DNA from 4 places in the Nocardiopsis sp. YSL2 genome. Region 1 is predicted to be linked to each of the others. Evidence: riboswitches for the same ligand, from Rfam matches in the RefSeq annotation. Region 1 holds a riboswitch; each other region holds the start of a gene.
What was found. A riboswitch is a leader RNA that binds a small molecule or an ion and turns the genes downstream of it on or off. The one in region 1 is predicted to bind cobalamin.
Positions count from the first base shown of each region.

Region 1 (4,172 bases):
GGCCGTCCTGCGCGGCACGGTCGCCACCATCGCGGACGCGGTGGAGGAGGCCGGGTTCCGGCAGGCGGCGGTCGTGCTGGTGGGGTGGGCGCTGGACGCCCGCGAGGGTGGCGAGTCCTTCCTCTACGACCCGGCCCGGCCCAGGGGTGTGGACCCCGGCCGGTGACGCACCGGCCCGCCGCGGGAGTGGGGGCCGTGGCCCGCTGGGACCAGGACGGCGCGGTGCGTGGTGCCCCCGCGGTCCGGCACGGTCGGGAGCGGTGACGGTCAGTGCCCGGAGGCCAGGAACCACTGGGTGACCGTGCGGGCGGGTGCCCAGCCGGTGAACGTGCCGATGGGCGCGGCGGTCTCGACGGCGATCCGGGTGAGCTCGCCTCCGTGGCGCCGGTAGGCGTCCGCGAGCAGGTGCTCGGTCTCCAGCGTCACGCCGTGCACCACGAGCCGGCCGCCGGGCCTCAGCGCCCGCAGGCAGGTGTCCAGTACTCCCGGCCGGGTCGCGCCGCCGCCGACGAACACCGCGTCGGGAATGGGCAGCCCAGCCAGGGCGTCCGGTGCCCGGCCGGTCACGACCGACAGTCCCGGGACGCCGAGGCGGCCCGCGTTGCGGCCGATCCGGGCGGCGCGCTCGGGGTGGGACTCGACCGCTGTGGCGGTGCAGGTGGGATGGGCGCGCATCCACTCGATGCCGACCGAACCCGCACCCGCGCCCACATCCCACAGGTGCTCCCCCGGCGAGGGCGCCAGCCGGGCCAGGGCCGAGGCCCGCAGGTCGCGCTTGGTGAGCTGGCCGTCGTGCTCGAACGCCTCGTCCGGCAGGCCAGCGGCCAGGCCGTACCCGGGTGGGCCGACGAACTCCAGAGCGAGCACGTGGAGCGGGGACACGGGTCCCGGCGGGTCCGACAGCCAGTCGTCGGCCGTGGCCTCCAGCCGGGATTCCGATCCCGGTCCCGGTTCCGGTTCCGCGCCTGCGCCCGGCACCGGGTCCGATCCCGAACCCGCTCCCAGGTCGCCCAGGACGGTCATCCGGCTGGCCCCGTAGCCGGCATCCGCCAACAGGGCCGCGACCGCCGCGGGGGTCCGCCCGTCGGAGGACAGTACGAGGACCCGGCGGCCGGGAGCCAGTTGCCGCAGGACCAGGCGCGGGTCGCGCCCGACCAGGCTCACCACCGCGCAGCGCTCGGCGGGCCAGCCCATGCGGGCCCGGGCCAGAGCGACCGAGGACACGGCCGGTTCCACCCGCACCGCCCCGGCCCCCAGCAGATCGACGAGTGTGGTGCCGATCCCGGAGACGAACGGATCACCGGACGCGAGGGCCACGGTGGCGGCGTCGTCGAGCGCGAGGGAGCCCAGCAGATCCGGCAGTCCCTCCCGGAGGGGCGAGGGCCAGGCCGCCCGGCGCTGTCCGGGCCGCTCCGGCAGCATGGCCAGGTGCCGGTGGCCGCCCAGGACCACATCCGCGTCGAGGATGAGCCGACGAAGCCGCTCCGGTACACCGGGCCAGCCGTCGGCACCGACGCCGACGACGGTGATCCGGGGTTCGGTGGGAGGGGGAGGGTCGGCCTGCATGGCCTCGACGCTATCGTGGCCACAGGCACGAGGTGCCCCTACGGCCCAACCATCGGAAAGGGTGGGGACGGCGGAAGGGGAGAATCTGGGAAGCCCGGTGAGATTCCGGCACAGGCCCGCTGCGGTGAACCGAGCCTCCGTGAGGGAGGACTCGGCAAGTCCGAAGACCGGCCTCGCGCCCGTCCTTACGGATGGCGACACGAGCGGGAGCCTCACATGCCATGGGTGCCATCGCACTACCCCTTCTCCGCGATCGTCGGCTGCGACGCCGACGACCTCGACGACCTGGGCCTGTCCCTCGTCCTCAGCAGCCTCTCGCCGGAGATCGGCGGTGTCCTGGTACGCGGTGAGAAGGGCACGGCCAAGTCCACCGCCGTACGAGCCCTGGCCTCCCTCCTCCCGCCCATCGAGGTCTACCAGGGCGACCGCTTCTCCGTGGACCCCGCCGACACCGCCCAGCGCTCCCCGGACGGCCCGTTCGGGCCGGGAACGGCCGTGGAGAGCAGGCCGGTCCGGCTCGTCGAACTCCCGGTCGGCGCCACCGAGGACCGCGTGCTCGGCTCCCTGCACCTGGAGCAGGCGCTCACGCACGGCCAGGTGGCCTACGAACCCGGCCTGCTCGCCCGCTCCCACCGGGGTCTGCTGTACGTCGACGAGGTCAACCTGCTCCACGACCACCTCGTGGACCTCCTCCTGGACGCCGCCGCGACCGGCCGCGTGACCGTGGAGCGCGACGGGTTCTCCGTCGAGCACGCCGCCCGGTTCCTGCTCATCGGCACGATGAACCCCGAGGAGGGCGAGCTGCGCCCGCAGCTCCTGGACCGGTTCGGGCTCACCGTCGAGATCGCCGCGCCGCGTGACCCCGCGTCGCGGGCCGAGGTGGTGCGCAGGCGCATGGCCTACGATGCGGACCCGGTCGCCTTCTCGGCCCGCTTCCACGAGGCGGAGAAGGCGCTCGCCGAACGCATCGCCGAGGCCAGGGAGCTGCTCGGCCGGGTGCTGCTGTCCGAGGCGGCGCTGCTGAAGATCGCCGAGGTGTGCGCGGCGTTCGGGGTGGACGGCCTGCGGGCCGACATCGTCACCGCGCGCACGGCGGTGGCGCACGCGGCCTGGGCGGGCCGCACCTCGGTCACGCTGGCCGACATCCGCCGTGCCGCCCTGCTCGCCCTTCCGCACCGGCGCCGCCGCAACCCGTTCGACGCTCCGGGGCTCGACGAGGACCTCCTCGACCGGGTGCTGGGGGATGAGGAGCCGCCGCCCGACCCGACCGACCCGCCGGAGGGCGACGGGTCGGATGGGACGGATGGTGCGGAGAGCACGGAAGGGACGGAGGAGTCGGCGGAGACGGAAGGGCCTTCGGACGCCGGAGAGCAGCCCCCGCCCGCGCCCGACGGCCCCGCCGACGGCGGGGCCGGTCCCGAGGCGTCCGCTGACGACCGGGGCGACCCGGCCGAGCCCGGCGACGGGACGCACGACGCACCGACCGAGGAGGAGGCCCCCTCTCCCGGACGGGACGGCTCCGACGGGCGGGACGACGGCACCGGCTCGTCGGTCCTGGCCAAGGCGACCGCTCCCTACCGGCCCCGGACGCTCACCGTGCGGGGCACGGGAGAGGGCGCCGACGGCAGGCGCAGCCGGGCCATCGGCACCCGGGGCCGCCGGATCGGCGCGACCCCGCCCGGCCAGGGGCCCGGCACCTCGCTCCACCTGGTCGAGACCGTGCGCGCCGCCGCGTCCCGGCCGCGGGGCGGCGAACCGCCCCAAGGCGGAGGCCGGCTGCGGATCCAGCCCCGTGACCTGCGCGTCGCGGTGCGCGAGGGCCAGGAGACCAACCTGATCCTCTTCTGCGTGGACGCGTCCGGGTCGATGGCGGCGCGCAAGCGCATGACCGAGGTCAAGACCGCGGTCCTGTCCCTCCTCCTGGACGCCTACCGGCGCCGCGACAAGGTCGGCCTGGTCACCTTCCGGGGCCGGAGCGCCGAACTCGCTCTGCCGCCCACCCGTTCCGTCGACGTGGCCGCGGCCCGACTCGACGACCTGCCCGCCGGCGGCCGTACCCCGATCGCCGAGGGGCTGGTGGAGGCGGCTCGCGTCCTCCAGCGCGAGCGGCTGCGGGACCCGAAGCTGCGCCCGCTCCTGGTCGTGGTCACCGATGGCCGGGCCACGGGGGGCTCGGGCGCCGTGGGGCGGGCGATGAGCGCCGCCGACCACGTCGCGGGCCTGGGCGTGGCCACCGTCGTGGTGGACGGCGAGTCCGGTCCGATGCGTCTGGGCCTGGCCGCCACCCTCGCCGCCCGGCTGGGAGCCGACCACGTACCCGTCAGTGAAGTCAGCGCCGACGCGCTGGGCAGCGCCGTACGAGAGAGGGCCGCCTGATGCCTCAAGGACAACCGCTCGTCGTCCCCGACGACGGACTCACCACGCGGCAGCGCCGCAACCAGCCGCTGTTCGCCGTCCACACCGGCGACGGGAAGGGCAAGTCGACCGCCGCGTTCGGTCTCGCGCTGCGCGGCTGGAACCAGGGCTGGCGGATCGGCGTGTTCCAGTTCGTCAAGTCGGCGAAGTGGCGCATCGGCGAGCAGACCGTCCTGGAGCGCCTGGGCGAG
Region 1 is NZ_JAMOAO010000001.1:2,753,004-2,757,175, reverse strand. It holds gene M1P99_RS11965 (cobalt-precorrin-4/precorrin-4 C(11)-methyltransferase) at 1-166, shown strand, start outside; gene cbiE (precorrin-6y C5,15-methyltransferase (decarboxylating) subunit CbiE) at 268-1,566, opposite strand; cobalamin riboswitch at 1,595-1,742, shown strand; gene M1P99_RS11955 (VWA domain-containing protein) at 1,783-3,942, shown strand; gene cobO (cob(I)yrinic acid a,c-diamide adenosyltransferase) at 3,942-4,172, shown strand, end outside.

Region 2 (4,172 bases), 1.9 Mb from region 1:
GTCCGCGTCGATGTGGGCGACCGCCAGGCGCAGCGACTCCACGATCTCCTCCACCGAGGGCACCCGTGGCGAGTGGATGTCGTACACCCCCGGGCCGATCCCCCTGCGGTAGCCGCGGCGGCCCAGGTCGGCCACCAGCTCCATGCGTGAGCGGGCCGCCTCGACACTCGTGACGTCGGCGTCGAGCGCCTCGATGCCGTCGACGATCAGGCCGAACTCCGAGTAGCACATGTGCGTGTGGACGGTCGTGGTCGGCGCGACACCGCTGGTCGCCAGCCGGAAGGAGCCCACCGCCCAGTCGAGGTAGGCCTGGCGCCGCTCCCGGCGCAGCGGCAACAGCTCGCGCAGTGCGGCCTCGTCCACCTGGATGTGCCGGATCCCGGCGCGCTCCAGGTCGGTGACCTCGTCGCGCAGGGCCAGTCCGACCTGGCGGGCGGTCTCGCCCAAGGGCTGGTCGGTGCGGACGAACGACCAGGCCAGCATCGTGACGGGTCCGGTGAGCATGCCCTTGACCGGTTTGTCGGTCCGACCCTGTGCGTAGGTGATCCACTCGACCGTCATCGGTTCGGGCCGGGAGACGTCCCCGTAGAGGATCGGCGGGCGCACGCACCGGGACCCGTAGGACTGCACCCATCCGAACTCGGTGGTGCCGAAGCCCCGAAGGTGCTCGGCGAAGTACTGGACCATGTCGTTGCGCTCGGGCTCGCCGTGCACGAGGACGTCCAGGCCGATGTCCTCCTGGAGTGCGATGACGCGGTCGATCTCCTCGCGCAGGAGCTTGGTGTAGTCCTGCTCCGACAGTTCGCCCCGGCGGTGGGCGGCGCGGGCGCGGCGCAGGTCGGGGGTCTGGGGGAAGGACCCGATCGTGGTGGTGGTCAGGGGCGTGTCCGTGGGCAGGCCGCGTACCTTGGTGCGTCGTTCCGCCTGCGGGCCGAGCGCGTCCAGGCGTGCGCGTACACGGGCGTCGGTGAAGGACGGGGGCCGGGTGGCCGACGCGTCGTCGACGTCGGCCCCCTCGGAGCCCTCGGAGAGGACGCGGCCGAGCAGGGCCACTTCCGCGGCCTTCTGCTTGGCGAAGGCCAGGGCTCCGCGCAGTTCGGGCTCCAGTGCGGTCTCGGCGTCCAGGTCGATGGGCACGTGCAGCAGGGAGCAGGAGGTACCGACGGTGAGCTCGTCGGTCAGGGCGAGCAGTGTGCCGAGCGTGGCCGCGGCGGCCCGCACGTCGGTGCGCCACACGTTGCGCCCGTCCACGACCCCGGCCACCAGCCGGGTCGAACCCAGCCCGGACACCTGCACCAGGTCGTCGACGGCCTCGCCGTCGGTCACCAGGTCCAGACCCACCGCCTCGACCGGGGACTCCTTGAGCACGCGCAGCGCGGGGGCGCCGATGGAGCCGAAGTAGGTGGACACCGACAGGGCGGGGCGCTCGGTGAGCGATCCCAGCCGCTGGTAGACGCGCTCCAGGCGGTCGGTGGCGGCGCGGCCCTCGTCGGTGGCCAGGATCGGTTCGTCGAGCTGGACCTCGGTGGCCCCGGCCGACCTCAACTCGCCCAGGAGCAGGGTGTAGGCGTCGAGCAGCTGGTCGAGCAGGCTGAGCGGATCCCAGCCCGCCGGGGCGTCGTCAGCGGCCTTGGCGAGCATCAGGAAGGTCAGCGGCCCGAGCAGGACCGGACGGGTGTGGTACCCCTCGGCGGCGGCCTCCCGGAACTCGGCGACGGGCTTGTCTCCGACCAGGCGGGGCCGGGTGCGCGGCGAGAGTTCGGGCACCAGGTAGTGGTAGTTCGTGTCGAACCACTTGGTCATCTCCAGCGGCGGTGCGCCCTCGTCGCCGCGGGCCATCGCGAAGTAGCGGCGCAGCTCCTCGTCGCGGTCGGCCGCGGCGGCAGGGGAGGCGAAGCGTGAGGGGACCAGATCGAACAGGACCGCGGTGTCCAGGACGTGGTCGTAGAGGGAGAAGGTGTTGGAGGGCAGGTCGTCGACGCCCGCCGCGCGCAGCTGGGCCAGGACGCCCGAGCGCAGGGCGGAGGCGACGGTGTCGAGCTCCCGGGCGCCGATGGCCCCCTTCCAGTAGGACTCGCAGGCGCGCTTGAGTTCGCGGCGCGGGCCGATCCTCGGGTAGCCGTGCACGGTGGAGCGCACGGACGGCCGCGGGGCCGCCGGAGTAGTGGTCATGAGCTTCTCTCCCCTCGTCGAAAGCCGGGTCCCGGCCGAGGGTAGGAGAGAAGGACGCGGGCACGCGTCAGAGCGCGTCCGGGACGCGCACGCCTGCCACCGCCCTTGGCCCTCCCTCGGGGCGCGGGACCACCGGCGGCACGGGTGCGCCACCGGGCGGAGGCAGGTCTTCGGACTCGTGGGCGGTGCCGGTCGACCGGCTCACCTACTCGACGCCGCTTCCCAGCCGCCGACCGTTCCGGTCGGAGTGCCAGTGCTCATGGCGACTTTCGTTCCCACTCACCGCTGCGGGGCAGTCCCGGACTCGCACCGGGTTCCCTCTTGCGACACAGCCCACTGTGGTCCGGGGCTCGGACCGGCGCGTTCGTGGACTGTGTACCTTCCACGCCTGCAAGTATAGGGAGACCCCCGCTTCGCCCCTGCACCCGGCGCAGAATCCCTTGCCATGCGCCCGATTTCCGCGCGAACCCCCGCTCCGTGTCGGGCGTCACACAACACATGAACAAGCGTTGCGCGCGGGAGCACCCCGGCTCCGCGCGAACGTTCGTCTGCAGATGAACGTGGAGAACCCCTGGTGAACAAGCCGTCCCACCCCACGATGGCACCTGATCGCCCCCTGATCACGGTTGTGGTCGCGATGGTGGTCCTGTTGGGACTGGTGTACCTGGCGACCCGTCCCTCGGGGCCCCTGGCCCCCGTCGACTCGGAGACCGCCTCGAACGGGTCCACCGAGGACGCGAGTGCTCCCGAGATACCCGCGACCGGCGAACCCGACGAGCTGACGGTGGTCGACCCCGCCGAGGTCGTGGACCTCGACGAGGCCGAACTCGCCTACGACGGCGACCTCGACGTGGTGGTCCGCTACCCCGTCCTGCCCAACGCCGAGCCGCTCACCGACTTCCTCGACCGGACACTGGCCGCCGGCGTCGAGGCGTTCGACGCCGCCAACCCGGGCGCGGAGTCCTACGAGGCCGAGTGGCAGCTCACCGCCGCCAACGACGGCGTGGTGGGCGTGCGTATGACGAGCATGGAGACCGACTCCGAGGGCACCCGGGAGTGCCACAGCACCTACTGGTACGACACCGCCACCGGGCAGACCTTCGAGTCCACGCGCCTGTTCGGCGGACAGGACCAGCTGGCGGAGGCCAACGGACTGGTCAGGGAACGCGTTCCGGACTCCGCGTACACCGACACCATCCACCCGGTCGGCGCGCTGTACGACTCCGTCGGGTTCAACCCGGACGGCGACCTGGTCGTGGAGTTCGACGACGGGCAGGTGGCGGCGCCCGACGAGGGCCGCGTGCACGCGGTGCTGGACCGCGAGGGGACCGAGCCCCTGCTGTCGGAGCTGGGCGCGCGGGTGCGCGACGCGGCGACCGTCGGGGTACGGGGGTTCGCCATCGCCGAGCCGCCCGAGGCGGACAAGGACGGCCGGGACGACCCGACGCCGGGCCACCTGTCCCCCGTCGACGACGAGGTCGACTGCTCCGACCCCGAGACCAGGTGCGTGGCCCTGACCTACGACGACGGTCCCGGTGGGGGCACCCCCGCGCTGCTGGACACCCTGGCGGAGTACGACGCGCGGGCCACGTTCTTCGTCACCGGTGTGCCGGTCATGGCGGACCCGATGACGGTCCGGCGGGCCTACGCCGAGGGGCACGAGATCGCCAACCACACGCTCGGCCACCCCGACCTGACGGGCCTGAGCGAGAGCGCTGTGCGGTCGGAGCTGGCCACCGTGCAGGCACAGATCTACCGCGAGACCGGCTACACCCCCGACCTCATGCGTCCGCCGTACGGCGCGACCGACGACAGCGTCGCGGCCGTGACCGCGGACATGGGGCTGGCGCAGATCCTGTGGAGCGTCGACACCAACGACTGGAAGGACCGCAACGCGTCGATCGTGAAGGGCCGCGCGCTGAACGGTGCCTCCGACGGCGCCATCATCCTCATGCACGACATCCACGACACGTCGATCACCGCGTCCCACGAGATCATCC
Region 2 is NZ_JAMOAO010000001.1:4,603,600-4,607,771, reverse strand. It holds gene metE (5-methyltetrahydropteroyltriglutamate--homocysteine S-methyltransferase) at 1-2,172, opposite strand, end outside; cobalamin riboswitch at 2,335-2,509, opposite strand; gene M1P99_RS20215 (polysaccharide deacetylase family protein) at 2,771-4,172, shown strand, end outside.
Region 2: another riboswitch for cobalamin. It lies ahead of metE (5-methyltetrahydropteroyltriglutamate--homocysteine S-methyltransferase); the one in region 1 lies ahead of M1P99_RS11955 (VWA domain-containing protein).

Region 3 (4,172 bases), 2.5 Mb from region 1:
GGCCGTAGGAGAGCAGGTGGGTGGGCCGGTCCGCGAGCGCGGTGATGCCGAGCGCGTCCAGCGCCCAGTCCACCCGCTCACGCACCTGGTCGCCGGGCAGGTCCAGGTTGAGGGGGCCGAACGAGACGTCCTGGCCGACGGTGGCGGAGAACAGCTGGTCGTCTGGGTCCTGGAAGACCATCTGCACCCGGCGGCGCAGTCGGTCCCGGGCGCGCCGACCGTGCGTCAACGGGTCCCCGTCCAGCAGCACCGACCCCCGGGTGGGCGCCAGGCTGCCGGCCAGCAGCCGCAACAACGTGGTCTTGCCACCCCCGTTCGGGCCCAGTACCGCCAGCAGTCCGCCGTTGCGGATCCGTACGTCCACCCCGGTCAGGGCGGGGCCCGTGCCCTCGTACTCGTAGTGCAGGCCGTTCCCGGCCAGGACGGGCGGGACGCCGGGTCCGGCCGGCGCGGGGTCCGCCGCCGTGGCGGCGGGGAGGCCGGACCGGGGTCGGGCGCGCATGCGTGCCTCCAAGGAGTCGTCGGCGGTTCCAGTGCTCACAGCAGGACCGCGTGGGTGAGGGAGAGGGCGGCGACCAGCAGGGCCGGAGCGGCGGCCGCGGCCAGCTCCACCGGCCGAACCGGCTGCTCGGCGGTCTGGACTGTGAGCCGCCCGGTGTATCCGCGACAGGCCAGGCCGTCCTGAAGCCGCCGTGCCCGGTCCAGGGAACGGACCAGCAGCACCCCGCCCAGCGCACCCGCCGAACGGATTCCGGACCGCCGGGAGTGGTAGCCCAGCCGCCCCGCCTGGCCGGACGCGACGCGCTGAGCGGTCTGCAACAGCACCATCAGCATCTGGTAGGTCAGGGCGATCACCTCGACTAGGGCGGTGGGCAGCCGGGAGCGGCCCAGGCGGGCGAGCAGGTCGGCCATGGGCGTGGTCAGGACGAACAGGAGCTGGGTGCCGAGTGCGGCGGAGGCCCGCGCCACCACGGCGGCGGCCCGTTCCGGCCCCCCTTCGGCCCAGCCCAGTTCCCCCGGACCGCCCACGGTCAGCAGAAGTGGGACCGCGCTGGTGATGATGAGCAGCAGCGGCGCGGCCGCCACACGTGCCAGCAGCCCGAAGGGGACGCGGGCCGCCGCGGCGGCCGCCAGCGTGGCCGCGGCCACCAGCGCGGCGCCCGGCCACGGTGGCAGCAGCAGTGCGCACGCCAGCAGCCCACCGCACAGGACCCCCTTCACGGCGGGGTGGTACCGCCGCCACCGGCTCCGGTAGGCGGCGGTATCGATCGGTGTCACGCGGGGTCAGCGTTCGGAGGCGTCGTCGCTCGGCTCCGGCTCGGCGGCGCCGGGGCCGTGGCCGGTTCCGGGCCCCGCACCGCTCGGCGCGACGGGCGACGCCGCGGCGTGGCCCGATCCCGTCACGGGCCGCAGCCTGGACCGTGTGCGCACCACCCCGAAGACGTAGCCGACGATTCCGGCGCCGATCGCCGCCTGCAGGGCGAACAGCCCGGACTCGACCTCACCCGAGGGCAGCTCGAACACGGGCGACAGCCACGGCTCGTACTCGGGATCCAGTTCGTTCACCAGGCTCTCGGCCTCGCCGTCGGCACCGGCGAACGGCTCTTCCAGGTGGTCGGCGGCGCCCGTCAGCAGCGGCAGTACGGCCAGGACGGCCACGGCTCCCAGCAGGGCCCAGGTCACCCACGCGCGGGGCTTGCTCGTGTCGCTCATGCGGTGGTCCCCTCTTCGCGGGTCTCGGCGGGGGTCGTGGGCGCGGCGGAGGGCCGCCCTGCGGACTCGGCCCCGGGTGCGGGCGTCGCCGCGGCCGCGCGCAGGAGTCCGAGCCGGACCAGGTCACCACGGCTGACGGAGGTGAGGATGCGGACCACGGCCACGGTGATGAGGCCTTCGATGACCGCGATGGGGATCTGGGTGAGGGAGAAGATGGCCGCGTACTTGGCGAACGCGCCGACGATCCCGCTCACCGGGTCCGGGTGCGCCAGGGCGAGCTGGAAACTGGTGACGGTGTAGGTGCCCAGGCTGGCCGAGAACGCCGCCGCGAACACCGACACGGACATCGACAGCCCTTCGGACAGCCGGGCGGTGGCCGCTCTCAGCAGCCTGAAGGCGCCGTAGGCCACCCAGGGGCCGACCACGGCGAGCGAGAAGGCGTTGGCTCCGAGCGTGGACAGTCCGCCGTGCGCGAGCAGAAGCGCCTGGAAGAGCAGGGTGATCGTGCCCAGGACCGCCATCACCGGTGGTCGGAAGAGCACCGCGCCCAGGCCGACCCCGACCGGGTGGGAGCTGGTTCCGGTCGCCGAGGGGATCTTCAGCGCCGAGAGGACGAAGCAGAACGCGCCGGCGGCGCCGAGCAGCAGCTTGGCGTCGGGGTTGGCCCGCATCTCGCGGGTGAGGGAGCGTACGCCGTGGACGATGAACGGGGCCGCGGCCGCGGTCCAGGCGGCGGCGTGCAGCGGGGGCAGCAGGCCTTCGGGTATGTGCATTGTCGGGGGACCAATCTCCAGCACCTCGTGGACGGTCGTCAGTGCCGTGGCCGGTCTCCTGGCTGCAGGGTCACCGCCCCCGAGTCCGCCTTCCCAGGTCCGCACCCCTCAGGGGTGCTTTCCCAGTGGCGTGTGGCCGTGTGCCGCCGAACGGAATCCGGCGGCACACGGGACGCGAGGGCTTCCCGTGCACAGTGGCGAGGGCCGCGCCGGATTCTCACCGGACTTCCCGAACACCACGGCACCCCGAAGGTAGGCCCTGGGAGCGGGATTGGCAATAAGCGCGGGGCGGCGGGCTCGCAGGGCAGCCCGCGCGAGGGGGCGCCGACGCACCTCGACGGAACGCGCGGTGTCAAGCGGCGCAGGTCCCCCTCCGCGGGTCACGAAAGCCCCGCGGCCATGACGTCCGCCTCTGGCGGACGTGCCCCGCGGGTCCCTAGCGTGGCGTAGGAAGGGACCACGAGCGGCTGGGGGAAACCATGGTCCACGAACACGCACCCGTGGTGGCGGCGGTCAACGGAACACCAGCGAGCGACCGGGCCCTCGACTGGGCCGCGGACGACGCACGGTCGCGGGGCCTGGATCTGCGCGTCGTGTACGCGTTCGACTGGCCGCACTACCACGCCGTACCGCACGGCCTACCCGGCTTCGACCTGGACGAGTTCGCACGCCGCATCGTGGAGGAAGCGCGTCGGCGGGTGCTGGAGCGCGTCCCCGACCTCACCGTCGAGGCGGTGCACATCACCGGGGACCCCGAACCGGTCCTGCTGCGGGAGAGCCAGAAGGCGCACTCGCTGGTCGTCGGCGCGCACCGCATGACGACCCTGGACGCCGTCCTTCCGGATTCGACGGCCCTGGACCTGCTCGTCGCCGCGTCGTGCCCGCTCGTCGTCGTTCCCGACCGGGATCCGGGTCCCGCCAAGGGACGCGTCCTGGTCGGCGTCGACGGGTCGGCGACCTCACGGGCCGCCGCGGAGTGGGCGTTCTCCACGGCCGACGTCCGCGGGTCCGTGCTGCGGGCGGTGACGGTCCACCGGGGCGGCCCCTGGTGGCGTTTCGGTGCGCTGGAGGATCCGTCCTGGACCAGGACGGACGAGGAGAGGAAGACCGAGGAGGCCGCGGCCGAGAAGGAGGCCCGGCGGATACTGTCGGAGTCGATCGCGCAGGAGCGCGCGAACCGGCCGCGGGTGCGGGTCGAGGAGGTGGTGGCGACGGGCCACCCGGTCGAGGCCCTGTGCGCCACGGCCTCGGACTGTGACCTGATGGTCGTGGGATCGCGCGGGCGCGGCGGTTTCGCGGGGATGCTGCTGGGCTCGGTGAGCCGGAACGTGATCTCACACAGCCCGTGCCCGGTCGCGATCATCCGCCCGCCGCACTGACGCGGAGGCCGCGGGCGCCGCGGGCGCCGGGGCGGTCATACCGCGGCGGCGCCCGGGGGCCGGCTGGAGGACAGGTCCGCGGCGATCGCCCCGGCCCAGTCGTCGATCTCCGTCCAGTCACGGAAGTCGCCGTAGCGTCCGCCCATGATCCGGTAGACGGCACGACCGAACATGGGCAGGTGTTCGGGGCTCAGGGCGCCGGCCAGGAGGCGGTGTTCGCGGAGACGGGCGCTTTCGCGCAGCTCCGTGACCTCCTGGGGGTCCCGGGCGTGCTTGTGGAACCAGCCCCCGACGGCCCGTGCCAGCC
Region 3 is NZ_JAMOAO010000001.1:5,208,619-5,212,790, reverse strand. It holds gene M1P99_RS23005 (energy-coupling factor ABC transporter ATP-binding protein) at 1-541, opposite strand, end outside; gene cbiQ (cobalt ECF transporter T component CbiQ) at 538-1,278, opposite strand; gene M1P99_RS22995 (energy-coupling factor ABC transporter substrate-binding protein) at 1,285-1,713, opposite strand; gene M1P99_RS22990 (energy-coupling factor ABC transporter permease) at 1,710-2,486, opposite strand; cobalamin riboswitch at 2,517-2,742, opposite strand; gene M1P99_RS22985 (universal stress protein) at 2,966-3,865, shown strand; gene M1P99_RS22980 (flavodoxin domain-containing protein) at 3,901-4,172, opposite strand, start outside.
Region 3: another riboswitch for cobalamin. It lies ahead of M1P99_RS22990 (energy-coupling factor ABC transporter permease); the one in region 1 lies ahead of M1P99_RS11955 (VWA domain-containing protein).

Region 4 (4,172 bases), 150 kb from region 1:
GTGCGAGCCGGGTCGAGCCGGCCACCACGTCCAGCGGGGGCCTGGAGGCGATGTTCGCCGAAACCGGCGGGCAGCCCGCGCCCCAGGGCAGCGCCATGGACCAGCTGCGCGCCATGCGCAGGTCGCTCGCACAGCAGCGCGGCGGCGGGGACCACCTGGCCGGGCGCGGTGCCGACTCCCAGCCGTCCGGTCCGATCGACGCCAACGGGTTTCCGTCCGGGGGACAGCCCGCCATGGGCGGCGGCCGCTATCCGGGCACGTCCGCGGGCGGGGCGCCCTCGACCCCCAACGGCCAGGGGAACTACCCGATGACGGGCTCCCACGGCGGTCTGGGCCGGCCGGAGGGCTACACCCTGCCGGGCAGACAGGCCCCCACGGGGAACGGCCAGCCGATGGGCAACGGGCAGCCGATGACCGGGGCCCAGCGACCGTACTCGCCGGGGACGGGCCCGCAGCGCTCCTTCGCGGGCGGTACCGGACCGCAACAGTCCTTCGCCGGTGGGACCGGGCCACAACAGTCCTTCGCGTCGGGGACGGGACCACAGCCCTCGTTCGCCGCCGACCCCCAGACGGGACACGCGCCACCGCAGAGAAGCGCGCCACCGCCGGAACAGCGGTTCGGACCCGGGGACGACTCCGGTTTCGGGGGTGGGCACGAGACAAACCCTACCTATGGGACCAGTACGGAAACTGACGCCGCACGACGCGGCGGGCCGGCACCCGGATACGGGGTGCGGCCGCCTACTGGTCCCGACCACGACACCGTCCGGTACGGTACCGACGGTTATCAGGAACCGCGTTCAAGTCCTGGATATCCCCAGCAGAGCGGTCCCGGCGCGAATACCGTTGACGAAGCGGTGCATGTCGCGCACAAAGAAGGGAACGACTTCGCGGAGTCGATCGCCCGCGAGGCGCCCGCCCTGTGGGTGGAGGCCGTTCTCGCGCGTAGGCCCCGGATGCCCTCCGATCTGGAGGCGCGTCTGCTCCAGGGGTCCTCGCTACCGATCGACCACCTGTTGCGCGACGAGGTCCGGGACGGACTGCGCCAGGGGTTCTGGCAGGCACTGGAGCGCGCCAGGCCCTGAGCGGCGCGTGGGAGTGCGAGTAGGGGATGGCGGCGATGCGGTTGACGCACGTGACGACGGCGGAGCTCGATCGTCTGGAGTTCCATGCCGTCAGGTCCGGCGAACACGGAGGAGTCGCCGCCCAGCTACTGGAGCTGGCCAACCGGGTCGACGCCGGTAGTGAGATCGGCCGCGCGGAGCTGTTCGTCCGGGCGGGGGAGCAGTGGGAGATCGCGCAGGAGTTCGAGCGTGCCTGCGCGGCCTACCAGCGGGCGATCGACGACGGCGGCTCCACGGTGATCGACGCGCGCGCCCTGCGCGCAGGCGCGCTCCTGCACCTGGACGAAGTGGAGCGGGCACAGGCGCAGCTCAAACGCCTGGAGACCGAGGGGCCGCACGGCCTGTCCACCCACATCCACATCGCGGAGGCGCTCTACGCCCACGACGACCTGGAAGGCGCCGAGAGGTGGGCCACAGCCGGCGCCCGCCGGCACGTCGATGGCGAGGTGACCCCCTACGTGCACGATCTGCTGATGGAGCTGCTGCGCATCCGGTTCCGTATCCGCACCGATCTCGGGTTGGACGAGGACGATCTGGACGAGTGGGCCGATGCGCTCTGAGCGCGTGCGTCCCCCGCGGCGCCGCACCGCGCCGCCCGGCCACACCACCCCACCGCCCCGGCGGCCGCACCACGACCGTCGGGAACTTCACCACGCGCCCTGATCGCCATCGCCCCCACGGGGGCCTAGTCTGAGTCCGGCCGCCTTCCCGCGGCGTCCGAGCCCTTGCCCGAACCCCCCGCTGTGGCGGGGGTCCGAGGCGTGCCATACCACGCCCCCGGTGTGCTCATCCTCGTCCGGGTGGAACCCGAGAAATCGGCGACACGCCATCATCTTGCGGTGTTCCGAGGCGCCATCCCCTAGATGTAGTATCGGGCCCGCTGGTGGTTCACCCCGCGGGGTGAGGCGAGAGGGAACCCGGTGTGAATCCGGGGCTGCCCCGCAGCGGTAAGTGGGAACGAAGGCCGTCACACGCACTGGGAACCCCTGAGAGTGCCCGGGAAGCGACAGTCGGTAGGCCGCCCACGAGCCCGAAGACCTGCCACCGGCGCGCACGCCAGACGTGCGCCGACGACGGGGCTTCGAGGGTGAGCCGCGCCGACCCACCGGTCCGTCGACCGCTCGCATCCAGTGCGTCGGTCCCCCCGGTGTGCCGTGCGCCTTGCTGACTCGTGTCCCCTCCCCGCCGGGACTCTTCTACCGAGGTTGGAGCCGCTGTATGACCCTTGACGTCGAGGCCGTGCCCGCATCCGTCCGGCCCGAGACGGCCACCGACGGCGCGCCCCCCGCCGCCATCGACCGGATCGAGCACGTCGTAACCGAGGCCTGCGCGCGGCTGTCGGGTGTTTCGGCGGACAAGGTCCTCACGGAGGCCCGACGCGGCTTCTTCCCCGGCATCTCCGACGCCGAGGTCGAACTCGCGCTGGTCATGGCGGCCCGCAGCTTCGTGGAGGTCGACCCCGACTACTCCCACGTGGCCGCGCGCCTGCTGCTGGACAAGCTCCGCCGCGAGGCCCTCACGTTCATCAGCGGATCCCCCGACGCCGCGGGCCAGTCCGAGATGGCCGACCGCTACCCGGCCTACCTGGCCGCCTACGTCGGCCGCGGCATCGACCTCGGGCAGCTCGACCCCGCGCTGGCCCGGTTCGACCTGGACCGCCTGGGCAAGGCGCTGCGCCCCGAGCGCGACGAGCAGTTCACCTTCCTGGGCATCCAGACCCTCTACGACCGCTACTTCCTGCACAGCGACGAGGTCCGCTACGAGCTGCCGCAGGCGTTCTTCATGCGCGTGGCGATGGGCCTGGCGCTCAACGAGGACGACCGCGAGGCGCGCGCGATCGAGTTCTACGAGCTGCTCTCCTCGTTCGACTTCATGGCCTCCACGCCCACCCTGTTCAACGCGGGCACGGTCCGCGCCCAGCTGTCGTCGTGCTTCCTCACCACCGTCGGCGACGACCTGCAGGACATCTTCCACGGCATCAGCAACAACGCGATGCTGTCCAAGTACTCGGGCGGCCTCGGCAACGACTGGACCCCGGTCCGCGGCCTCGGATCGCACATCCGGGGGACCAACGGCAAGAGCCAGGGCGTCGTCCCGTTCCTGAAGATCGCCAACGACACCGCCGTCGCGGTCAATCAGGGGGGAAAGCGGAAGGGCGCGGTCTGCGCCTACCTGGAGACCTGGCACATCGACATCGAGGAGTTCCTCGACCTCCGCAAGAACACCGGTGACGAGCGCCGCCGCACCCACGACATGAACACCGCGAACTGGGTCCCCGACCTGTTCATGCAGCGGGTCGAGGAGGGCGGCGACTGGACCCTGTTCTCGCCGAACGAGGTGCCCGACCTGCACGACAAGTACGGCACGGACTTCGCCGAGGCCTACACCCGCTACGAGGCCGAGGCCGCGGCGGGCCGGATCAAGGTGTCCAAGACCCTGCCGGCCGTCGAGCTGTGGCGCCGCATGCTCACCATGCTGTTCGAGACCGGCCACCCGTGGATCACCTTCAAGGACCCCTCCAACCTGCGCTCGCCCCAGCAGCACACGGGCGTGGTCCACTCCTCCAACCTGTGCACCGAGATCACGCTGAACACCAGCGCCGACGAGGTCGCCGTCTGCAACCTGGGATCGGTCAACCTCGCCCAGCACGTGGGACCGCAGGGCCTGGACGCCGAGCGGCTGCGCCGGACCGTGCGCACCGCCGTGCGCATGCTCGACAACGTCATCGACGTGAACTTCTACACGATCCCCGAGGCGCGCCGAGCGAACATGCGCCACCGCCCCGTGGGCCTGGGCCTGATGGGCTTCCAGGACGCGCTGTTCAAGCTGCGCACCCCCTACGCCTCGGACGGCGCCGTCACGTTCGCCGACGAGAGCATGGAGCTGATCAGCTACTACGCGATCGAGGCCTCCGCGGAGCTGGCCGCCGAGCGCGGCTCCTACGAGTCCTTCGACGGCTCGCTGTGGAGCCAGGGCATCCTGCCGATCGACTCCCTGCGGCTGCTGGCCGAGGCCCGCGGCGGCGTGCTGGACATGGACCGCGGCGAG
Region 4 is NZ_JAMOAO010000001.1:2,905,372-2,909,543, forward strand. It holds gene M1P99_RS12585 (NYN domain-containing protein) at 1-1,085, shown strand, start outside; gene M1P99_RS12590 (hypothetical protein) at 1,112-1,684, shown strand; cobalamin riboswitch at 1,992-2,185, shown strand; gene M1P99_RS12595 (ribonucleoside-diphosphate reductase subunit alpha) at 2,343-4,172, shown strand, end outside.
Region 4: another riboswitch for cobalamin. It lies ahead of M1P99_RS12595 (ribonucleoside-diphosphate reductase subunit alpha); the one in region 1 lies ahead of M1P99_RS11955 (VWA domain-containing protein).